2 regions of the Arthrobacter sp. 10T44 genome follow, and region 1 is predicted to be linked to the other one. Evidence: riboswitches for the same ligand, from Rfam matches in the RefSeq annotation. Region 1 holds a riboswitch; the other holds the start of a gene.
The links. Region 1 has a riboswitch for cyclic di-AMP ahead of AC1DBL_RS07055 (M23 family metallopeptidase). Riboswitches for the same ligand answer to the same signal wherever they lie in the genome.

Region 1 (4,824 bases):
TGCGTTTCCGGCCGGACATTGTGGTGGTGCTGGTGGCGGTGTTCATCGTGGGAACCCTGGGGCTGAACTTCGTCCTCTTTATCGCTGCCATGGTCGGCACCGAATTCGGCCTCGATGCCGGCGCCTTCGGCCTGATGAACTCGATCATGGCGATCGGTTCGGTCGCCGGAGCGCTGCTCTCGGCCGGGCGGGGCCGGCCGCGGATGCGCGTGATCTTCGGCGCGGCCGGCGCCTTCGGCCTGACCTCCGGCCTCGCCGCGCTGGCGCCGGACTACTTCTGGTTCGGCGTCGCGCTGGTGCCGGTCGGCCTGTTCGCGATCACCATGACGACCAGCGCCAACGGTTACGTCCAGACCACCACGGACCCGGTGATGCGCGGCCGCGTGATGGCCTTGTATATGGCGATCTTCATGGGCGGCACTCCGATCGGCGCACCGCTGGTCGGCTGGGTGGCGAACGTCGCCGGCGCGCGCTGGTCCATGGGGGTGGCGGCGGCCTCCGGGCTGATCGCGGCACTGATCGGCATACTCTGGATTGTCCGCGCCAAGCAGCTGCGGATCGCCTTCAACCGGCGTGCACGGGGCCTGCGGTATTTCCGGGTCGTCCCCGGCAGCTCTGTGACCGGCGGCTCGGCGACCAGCGGCGCCGCCCGGGAGGAAGACCCGGACGACGCCGTCGACCGCTGAAGCGTCCCGGAAGGGACGGCGCGGTGGCTACTTCTTGAGCTCGCCGACGACGAAGTCGATGCACTCGAGCAGTGCGGAGACGTCGTCGGGTTCGATCGCCACGAAGGTGGCGATGCGCAGCTGGTTCCGTCCCAGCTTGCGGTACGGCTCGGTATCCACGATCCCGTTGGCGCGCAGGACCTTGGCGATGGCGGAGGCGTCGATCGAGTCGTCGAAGTCGATGGTGGCAATCACGTTGGACCGGTCCTCGGCCCTGGCTACGAACGGCGTGGCGTAGGCGGAGGCCTCGGCCCAGCCGTAGATGCGTCCGGCCGAGTCGGCGGTGCGGGCGGCGGCGAAGTCGAGGCCGCCGTTGGCGTTGAGCCACTGCACCTGCGCGTCCAGGGTCACGAGGGTGGCCAGCGCCGGAGTGTTGTAGGTCTGGTTCAGCCGCGAGTTGTCGATCGCGGTCTGGAGGTCCAGGAAGTCCGGAATCCAGCGGCCGCCGGCCTTGATCCGGGCCGCGCGCTCCAACGCCGCCGGGGAGAACAGTCCAAGCCAGAGGCCGCCGTCGGAGGCGAAGTTCTTCTGCGGGGCAAAGTAGTAGACGTCGGCCTCGGCGACGTCCACGTCCAGGCCGCCGGCCGCGGAGGTGGCATCCACCAGCACGAGGGAGCCTGCATCGGCGCCGGCCACGCGCTTGACCGGCGCTGCGACACCGGTGGAGGTCTCATTCTGCGGCCACGCGTAGGCATCGACGCCGGCCTCGGCCCGCGCCTCGGGTCGGGTGCCGGGTTCGGATTTGATGATCGAGGACTCGGCCAGGAACGGTGCCTTGTTGGTGGCCGCGGCGAACTTCGAGCCGAATTCGCCGAAAGACAGGTGCTGCGCCTTGTTTTCCACGAGGCCGAAGCTGGCAATGTCCCAGAACGCCGTGGACCCGCCGACGCCGAGGATGACCTCGTAGCCCTCCGGGGCGCGGAAGAAGTCGCTCAGTCCGCTCCGGACCGATCCCACGAGGTTCTTGACCGGGGCCTGGCGGTGCGAGGTCCCCAGCAGCGTCGCCGACGCAGCAGACAGGGCCTCCATCTGCTCCGGCCGGACCTTCGACGGGCCGGCGCCAAACCGGCCGTCCTTGGGCAGGAGGTTCGCGGGGATGGTGATGCTGGTGTCGCTCACAGGGGCTCCAATTTTCGGCTGGGTGTGTGGCGTGGCTTGGACGGGCTCTGCCGGGCGTGACCGGGACCCGCTATTTATTCTGCCCGACGGCCCCACGCGGGTGGGAATAAAGCCCGTCATAGTCCGGTCATTGAGACGGCGGCGCGGCGCCGGGCGGGGCGTAGTCCACAGGTCCGCGCGGCAGCCCACAGATTATCCGGACTAATTCAAAATAGGCTAGGCTGTGCGGTGACGTACGGCGGATCTCGCCAGGGCGCAACCCGCACGCTGTACGGTGGGAATGACGCAAGGACGGCGCTCGAGGAGCTGAGCTGAATGACGGATCTGATCGATACCACCGAGATGTATCTCCGGACCATCCTGGAACTTGAAGAAGAGAACATCATCGCCCTCCGCGCCCGCATCGCCGAGCGGCTCCGTCACTCCGGCCCCACCGTTTCCCAGACCGTCGGCCGCATGGAGCGCGACGGCCTCGTGGTTGTCTCCGGCGACCGGCACCTTGAACTGACCGAAACGGGCCGGAAGCGCGCCATCGAGGTCATGCGCAAGCACCGCCTGGCCGAACGGCTGCTTGCCGACGTGATCGGGCTGGACTGGGCCTACGTCCATGAGGAAGCGTGCCGCTGGGAGCACGTGATGAGCGAACGGGTCGAGCGCCGCATTTTCGAAATGCTGGACCACCCGACCGTGTCCCCCTACGGGAACCCGATTCCCGGACTCGCCGAACTGGGCGGGCTTCCGACGCCGGACCGCGGCGCCGTGGTCAACCTGCTTGACGCCATGGCCGGCTACGGCGCCGACTCGCGGATCACCGTGAGCCGGCTGGCCGAGCCGATCCAGGTCGAGCCGGAGCTGCTGGTCCAGCTGGACGAGGGCGGAATCCGTCCGGGCGCCAGGGTCTCGCTGGAGCGGGTGGGGGAGTACATCTCGGTCCGGGTCCCCGACATTGAAGGCGCCCTCGAGCTGCCTCCCGAGGTCGCCGCCCATGTGTTCGTTACGCTCGGGTAACCCGGCGTCAAAATCCTTCCGCCGGACAGCAGGTAAGTTGTGCACAGGCGAGATAACGGAATTATTACCGCCTGCCTTAATCCCCTATAGTTGATGACTAGCACTGATACTAAAGCGTTATCTGATCCGGAGCCGAGCTCTGCCAGCGGATCAGCCGGCGATTCACCTTCTGGCAGAGGCGGGGGAACCACAACCGGCTGTTGATTCAACAGCCTTGGGGTGAAGTCCGCTAGCGGCAAGCAATTCAAACTGGGACCTCCGTGGATGCCCCTGCGTCTGGATGCTTGCACCGGCGGACCGGGTCTTTGATCTCTCTGACCCGAATCCGACAGCTAACTTCGCAGGCTATCCAGAGAGGAACCGTTCTTGACCACCCAGACCGTCAGGGGCCGCCGTCGTGCGACCGGTCCCGCTCCGGAGCCACGCCCGGCCGCCGTCGTCCTCGACGAGCGCCCGCGTGACGCGCACCGCGAAGCGCGCCGCGGCCGGCGCAGCGCGTTCCGTCAGGTAACAGACTTCGCCGCTGTCAGCGGCGTGGGGCAGAAGGCAGGCATTGCCCTGGCCGCCACGGGTTTGGTCCTCACCGTTACAGTTCCGGCCACCGGCCCCGTGATGGCCACCGATGCGGCCAGGTCCGGTTCGGTTTCCGCGGCGGCCCAGCCCGAGGTCAAGGCCCCGGCCGCCGAAATCAACTTCAACCGCACGGCCGTCACCACCAAGGGTGACCCGGACAGCAAGCTCAAGCAGTTGCTGAGCGCGCAGTCCGTCGGCAGCATCACCCGGGCAGCCTCCGCGGGCAGCCTCGGGGCGCCGCTGGATTCCATGGTCACGGCCTCGCCGTTCGGCTACCGGGTCAGTCCCATCACGGGAGCCGTCGGGGAATTCCACCGGGGCCAGGACTACGCGGCCCAGTGCGGCACTCCTGTACATGCCGCCGCGAGCGGCACCGTAACCTTTTCCGGCTGGCACCCCTACGGGGGCGGCAACCGGGTCGTGATCGACCATGGCAACGGCCTGGAGACCACGTACAACCACTTGTCGTCCTCCGACGTCCACGTGGGCCAGCAGGTCTCACGTGGCGATGTGGTGGCGATGAGCGGGACCACCGGCGCCTCCACCGGCTGCCACCTCCACTTCGAGGTGATGGTCAACGGGGAAGTTGTTGACCCGCTCGGCTGGCTTTAGCCAAGCCGAGGGACCACTCGCATTTCTGTGACACGCCGTGATCTGAATGTGACATTGAGTCCCAACTGCTGTACCGTATGAAGCACGCCAACTTCTCCGAAGTTGGCGCTCTTGAGTGGATTGCCTAACTCTGCCACCGCTCAAGGTCCGTTCGCATGACATCGTCTGGCAGGGGCGGGGGAACCAATTTTGGTCTTCGCAAGAAGACCTTGGGGTTAAGTCGCAAAGCTTCCCAGGAAGCAGCGCGGCCGGGTGACTCCCATCCGAATCCGACAGCTCACCTCGTAGGCATTGGGAGAGGCTACTTTCGTGTCTTCACGCCACAATGCTGCGCGTTCTCGCGCTGGCGAGGCTCAGTTGAGCCCGCTGAATTCCATGCTCCGTGCCGCCCTTGCCGGCGCCCGGACTGGATCACACAACGCAGTTCCCGCTTTTGGCGCGTCTTCGCAGTACACCCTTCGCTAAGAAACCCGTTTCGGGGCGATCCGGCGTACCCCCAAGATGCCGGAGCGTCCTCAGTCCCGCCTGCAAGCAGCGCGGACCCAAGGATCACGAAAGAGAGAACTGAATGACTACTCGTGCAACCATTGCACGCCACCGCGCGGAGGTCACCAAGACCAACTCGCTGGCTGTCATTGCTAAGGCCGTCGGCGACAACGCCGGTGGTATGGGTCGCCAGGCCGCGGTTATCGCTGCAGCCTCCGGCCTGGTCCTGACCAGCGGTATCGCAGCCAACGCTGCCGAGACCAACGTTCAGCGTGAATCGACTTCCGCTTCGGCCATGGAA
Region 2 (4,824 bases), on a different contig from region 1:
GACGAGCGCGGAAGTCTACGACAACGTTGTGGACGACGCCGGCCTGGCAAGCCTCGACAAGCCCACGCTGGGGTTCATGCAACAGCTGCGCAGTCCCGGCCTGGACGCGTTCGTCACCGGGTTCACCAATATTGGCGGTGGAATCGGCATGCCGATCCTGGCCAGCATCCTGACGGCATGGCTGATCTGGGTCTCGCGGACCTGGCGGCCGCTCATCCTGATCGGCGGAGCCGCCGCGGTGTCGATCACCGCTACGACGGTGGGCAAGAAACTGATCGGCCGGGCCCGCCCCGACTTCGCGGACGCGGTGCCGCCTTACGAGACGTCGCCGTCGTTCCCCAGCGGCCACACGCTGAACACCACCGTGGTAATCGGGCTGGTGGTCTACCTCGCCTGCCTGCAGGTCAGACGCACCATAGCCCGCGTCGGTTTGATCACCGCGGGTGCGATCTTCATCCTTGCGATGGGCATGAGCCGCGTCTTCCTGGGCCATCACTGGATGACCGATGTGATCTTCGGCTGGGCCCTGGGGCTGGGCTGGGTGGGGATCGTGATCCTGGCCCACAGGCTGTTCCATGTGCTGCGGCACCGGGAACACACCGGCCCCGCGCCGACGTTCGACAACGATGCGCACGTGCGCGACGGCGCCCCCGCCCGCGGCCGCAAGGGCAGCACCGCGGAGCGGACCGCCGACGCCGATACCCCGGACCCCGCGGGACGGTCCTGAAGGTCCGGGTGGTAGTTTTGACCCATGCGCACTCTCGTTGTCGACCACCCGCTGGTCGCCCATAAACTCACCGTTCTGCGGGACAAGAACACCCCGTCCCCGGTCTTCCGCCAGCTCACCGAGGAGCTCGTCACGCTCCTGGCCTATGAGGCAACCCGGGACGTCCGCACCGAGCCGGTGACCATCGAGACGCCGGTCAGCACCACCGTCGGCACGGCTTTCACCAAGCCCACCCCGCTGGTGGTTCCGATCCTGCGCGCCGGTCTCGGCATGCTGGAGGGCATGACCAAGCTGGTGCCCACCGCCGAGGTCGGCTTCCTGGGCATGGCCCGGGACGAAGAGACCCTGGACATCATCACCTACGCCGAGCGCCTCCCGGAGAACCTGACAGACCGGCAGATCTTCGTCCTGGACCCGATGCTCGCCACCGGCGGCACCCTGCGCGAGGCGATCAAGTTCCTCTTCAAGCGCGGCGCGTCGGACGTCACCTGCATCTGCCTGCTGGCCGCCCCGGAGGGCCTGGCCAAGCTGGAAGAAGAGCTCTCGGACGCCAACGTGACCATCGTGCTGGCCTCCATCGACGAGAAGCTCAACGAAAAGTCGTACATTGTGCCCGGGCTGGGCGACGCCGGAGACCGCCTGTACGGCATCGCGGTCTAGCCGCCGGCATGCACTGCTGCCCTCGCGGGTAGGGCGGTTGAAACGTCCCCGCGGTCAAGGGTTCCGGCGTAAGGCGTCCGGGACTAGCCTGTGCCCATGGACTGGAAACTTGAACTCGTGTTTGTCCCCGTGTCGGATGTGGACCGGGCCAAGGACTTCTATGTGAACAAGGTCGGCTTCAACGCCGACTACGACGAACGGCCCACGCCAGGCATCCGTTTCGTCCAGCTGACCCCGCCGGGTTCCGGGTGCTCGATCGCGATTGGCGAGGGCCTCAACGACGCCCCGCCCGGCACCGCCCCCGGCCTGCAGCTGGTCGTCAGCGACATCCAGGCGGCGCACCAGCAACTCAAGGGCAACGGTGTGGACGTCAGCGACATCGATGTCCAGGACTGGGGGCATTTCGTCTACTTCGCCGATCCCGACGGCAACAAATGGGGGGTGCAGTACATTCCCAACCGTCCGAACGGCTAGCGCGGCGGCCCGTATTCCGCAGGCGGCGCGGCGGCAGGCGCACGTGAGGCCCCGGATCCAAGGATCCGGGGCCTCACTCATGGCATGCAGCCTCGGCCGCGCTTAGTACCAGTTGTTCGCGTAGTGGAAGTTCAGGGCGCCGCACGGTGAACCGTAGCGGTCCTGCACGTACTCCAGTCCCCAGTTGATCTGGGTCCGGTAGTTGGTCCGGTAATCGGCGCCGGCGCTGGCCATCTTTTCGGCGGGCAGCGATTGGACCACGCCGTAAGCGCCGCTGCTGGCGTTGGTAGCCGTGGTCTTCCAGTCGGACTCCCTGGTCCACAACTTCATCAGGCATTGCATCTCGCTCGGGGCCCAGCCGTGGGCGGGCAGCTGAGAGGCGGCGTAGGCCTGCGCACCGGCGGGGTCGTCAATGGCGACCGGCTTCGCGGGAGCAGGCGCCTTGGCAGCCGGAGCAGGCGCCTTGGCAGCCGGAGCCTTGGCCGCCGGGGCCTTGGCGGGCTTGATTTTGGAGGCCTGGGCCTCCACGCTCATCGGGGCGGGCGAGGTGGGCGTGTTGCTGCCGACGCGTTCGAAGTCCAGGGTCTGCAGGGACGCGGCAGTGTCTTTCGACGCTTCGGCCGTATGCGCTGCAGTGCCGGAGGCCTGGCCCGCGGCCCCTGCCCCCAGCAGGACGGCGAAAGCGGTGGCTACGACGGCGGCGCGCTTGCCATTGGTCCGGGCACGGGGCCGGGACGGGCTCGAAGTGTGCTTCGCCGGCTCGGCGCGGTGGCGCGCGCGCTCGGCGTCGGACGTGCGTTTAGCGCCTTCTGGGCGCGTGGGTGCCTTGATTTCAGTCATGTTCGCCTCTCAACGCCTACGGAGTTAGCTGTCGGGTTCGGATGCGAAATCCGGCCGCACGGAATCTCGACGTGGCGGCTTAACCCCAAGGGTGCATGGATGCAGAATGCCCGGGAACTCTGGGTTCCCCGTCTCTGCCTGGTCCATGGGAATCCGGGTAGCGGCAGAGTTTGGCGTCAGCCCGGACACGCGGCCAGATCGATGGCCGCACCCTAAAACGGTACCGGACTTTCAATCAGATGTCACATTTAGGTAACGGCTGGCCCCCGGTAAGCATCGAGCGGGCACGGAACCGTCGAAACGGCGCGGCGGAGACGGAGGCAAGCGGGGAGAGGAGCCTACTTCGCCAGCTTGTACACGGTGGCGTTCCCCACGGTCTGGGCCTGGTAGTTGGCCGCGACCCAGCTGGCGACCTCGGAGTTGCCGCCGCGGCCCCCGCCCAGGCCGCCCATGCCGCCGGAGATGAAGTAGCCGATCTCGCCGCGGCCCACCATCGCTTGGAACTGCTCGAGCGTGGGGTACGGGTCGCCGCCGTTCCAGCCGCCCAGCGCGATCACATTGGTGCCGGTGGCGAGTTCCAGGCTGGCGGCCTGGGTGGCGCCGGAGACAATCCCGGACCATTTGGCGCCGGAGGACTTCAGCAACGCTGTCAGCTCAGCCGACGCCGTATCCGCGCCGGGTCCGCCGGGCCCGCCGGCGGCCGCCCCGCTGGAACCGGCGATCCCGCCGTCCGGCCTGCCGGCCGCCCCGAAGCCGCCGCCCATCGCGGACGCGGTGGGCCCGGAGGTGGGGATTGACCCCGAATGCGCCTGGGCCGCCGTCGCCAGCGTCCAGGCGGTGGTCCCGAGCCCGCCGGCCAGCAGTGAAAGGACCATGACGCCGGCCGCAGCGGCTTTGCGGAGCCGGGCCGGGAGCGCCGCCAGGCTGTCCACCCGGAGCAGCAGCGCCGCGGCGGCCAGCACGCCCAGGACGACGGCGATCACCCGGAGCCCGGGCAGCCATGCCGGGTCGCGGCCCAGGAGCACGGCGGACCAGACCGAGGCGGCCAACACCGTCACGGCCAGGACCATCCGAGCGGGCCAGTGGGTCCGGCCGCGCCACAGTTCCGCCGAGCCGATGCCCACCAGGGCCGCGACGGCGGGGGCCAGTGCCACGGCATAGTACGGATGCACGGTGCCGCTCATGAAGCTGAGGATGCCTGCCGTGATCAGCAGCCAGCCGCCCCAGAGCAGGAGCGCGGCACGGGTGGCGGAGGTCCGGGCCTCTCGCCGGGTGAACCACAAACCTGCCACCAGCAGGACCAGGGCCGCCGGCAACAGCCAGGACACTTCTCCGCCGAAACTGGTCCCGAACATCCGGGTGATCCCGGCCGCGCCGCCGAAGCCCACGTTGCCGTTTCCGCCCGGGCCGCCGGCATTTCCGAAAGGATTTCCGCCGGGCATCCCGCCGCCGGACCCGGTGATCCGGCCCAGGCCGTTGTAGCCGAAGGTGAGTTCCAGGAAGCTGTTGGTCTCCGACCCCGCCATGTACGGCCGGGCCGAGGCGGGAGTGAGCTGGAACAGCGCCAGGTAGCTGCCGGCCACGACGGCGATCCCCGCCGCGGCGGCGAGGAGGTGCAGGAGCCGGCGGCCGAGGGTGGTGGGTGCCGCCCACAGGTAGGCCAAGGCCAGTCCGGGCACTATCAGGAAGCCCTGCAGCATCTTGGTCAGGAACGCCAGGCCGATTACCGCGCCGGCTGCGGCGAGCCATTTCCAGCCGGCCTTTTCGATGGCGCGGGTGGTGAGGTAGGCGGCCAGCACCAGGCACAGGGTGAGCATGGCGTCCGGGTTGTTGAAGCGGAACATCAGGGCTGCCACTGGGGTCAGCGCCAGGGCACCGCCGGCCAGCAGGCCCGCCGCGGAACCGGACACGCGTTTGACGGTCAGGTACAGAAGTCCGACGGCGGCCACCCCCATGAGCGACTGGGGAATGAGCATGCTCAGTGCCGAGAAACCGAAGATCCGCCCGGCGAGGGCCGGGATCCAGAGCGCGGCCGGTGGCTTGTCCACCGTGATGGCGTTGCCCGCGTCGAGGGAACCGAACAGCAGCGCGGTCCAGTCCTTGGTGCCGGCCTGGATCGCTGC

Region 2: it holds a riboswitch for cyclic di-AMP, as region 1 does, so the genes downstream of both, AC1DBL_RS08250 (aggregation-promoting factor C-terminal-like domain-containing protein) here and AC1DBL_RS07055 (M23 family metallopeptidase) in region 1, are expected to answer to the same signal.

Annotation. Positions count from the first base shown of each region.
Region 1 covers NZ_JBFTGT010000003.1:102,505-107,328, forward strand. The annotation lists gene AC1DBL_RS07040 (MFS transporter) at 1-686, shown strand, start outside; gene serC (phosphoserine transaminase) at 714-1,844, opposite strand; gene AC1DBL_RS07050 (iron-dependent transcriptional repressor DtxR) at 2,160-2,852, shown strand; cyclic di-AMP (ydaO/yuaA leader) riboswitch at 2,995-3,214, shown strand; gene AC1DBL_RS07055 (M23 family metallopeptidase) at 3,219-4,037, shown strand; cyclic di-AMP (ydaO/yuaA leader) riboswitch at 4,184-4,342, shown strand; gene AC1DBL_RS07060 (NlpC/P60 family protein) at 4,606-4,824, shown strand, end outside.
Region 2 covers NZ_JBFTGT010000004.1:82,655-87,478, reverse strand. The annotation lists gene AC1DBL_RS08265 (phosphatase PAP2 family protein) at 1-727, shown strand, start outside; gene upp (uracil phosphoribosyltransferase) at 752-1,387, shown strand; gene AC1DBL_RS08255 (VOC family protein) at 1,484-1,861, shown strand; gene AC1DBL_RS08250 (aggregation-promoting factor C-terminal-like domain-containing protein) at 1,964-2,701, opposite strand; cyclic di-AMP (ydaO/yuaA leader) riboswitch at 2,700-2,880, opposite strand; gene AC1DBL_RS08245 (glycosyltransferase family 39 protein) at 3,040-4,824, opposite strand, start outside.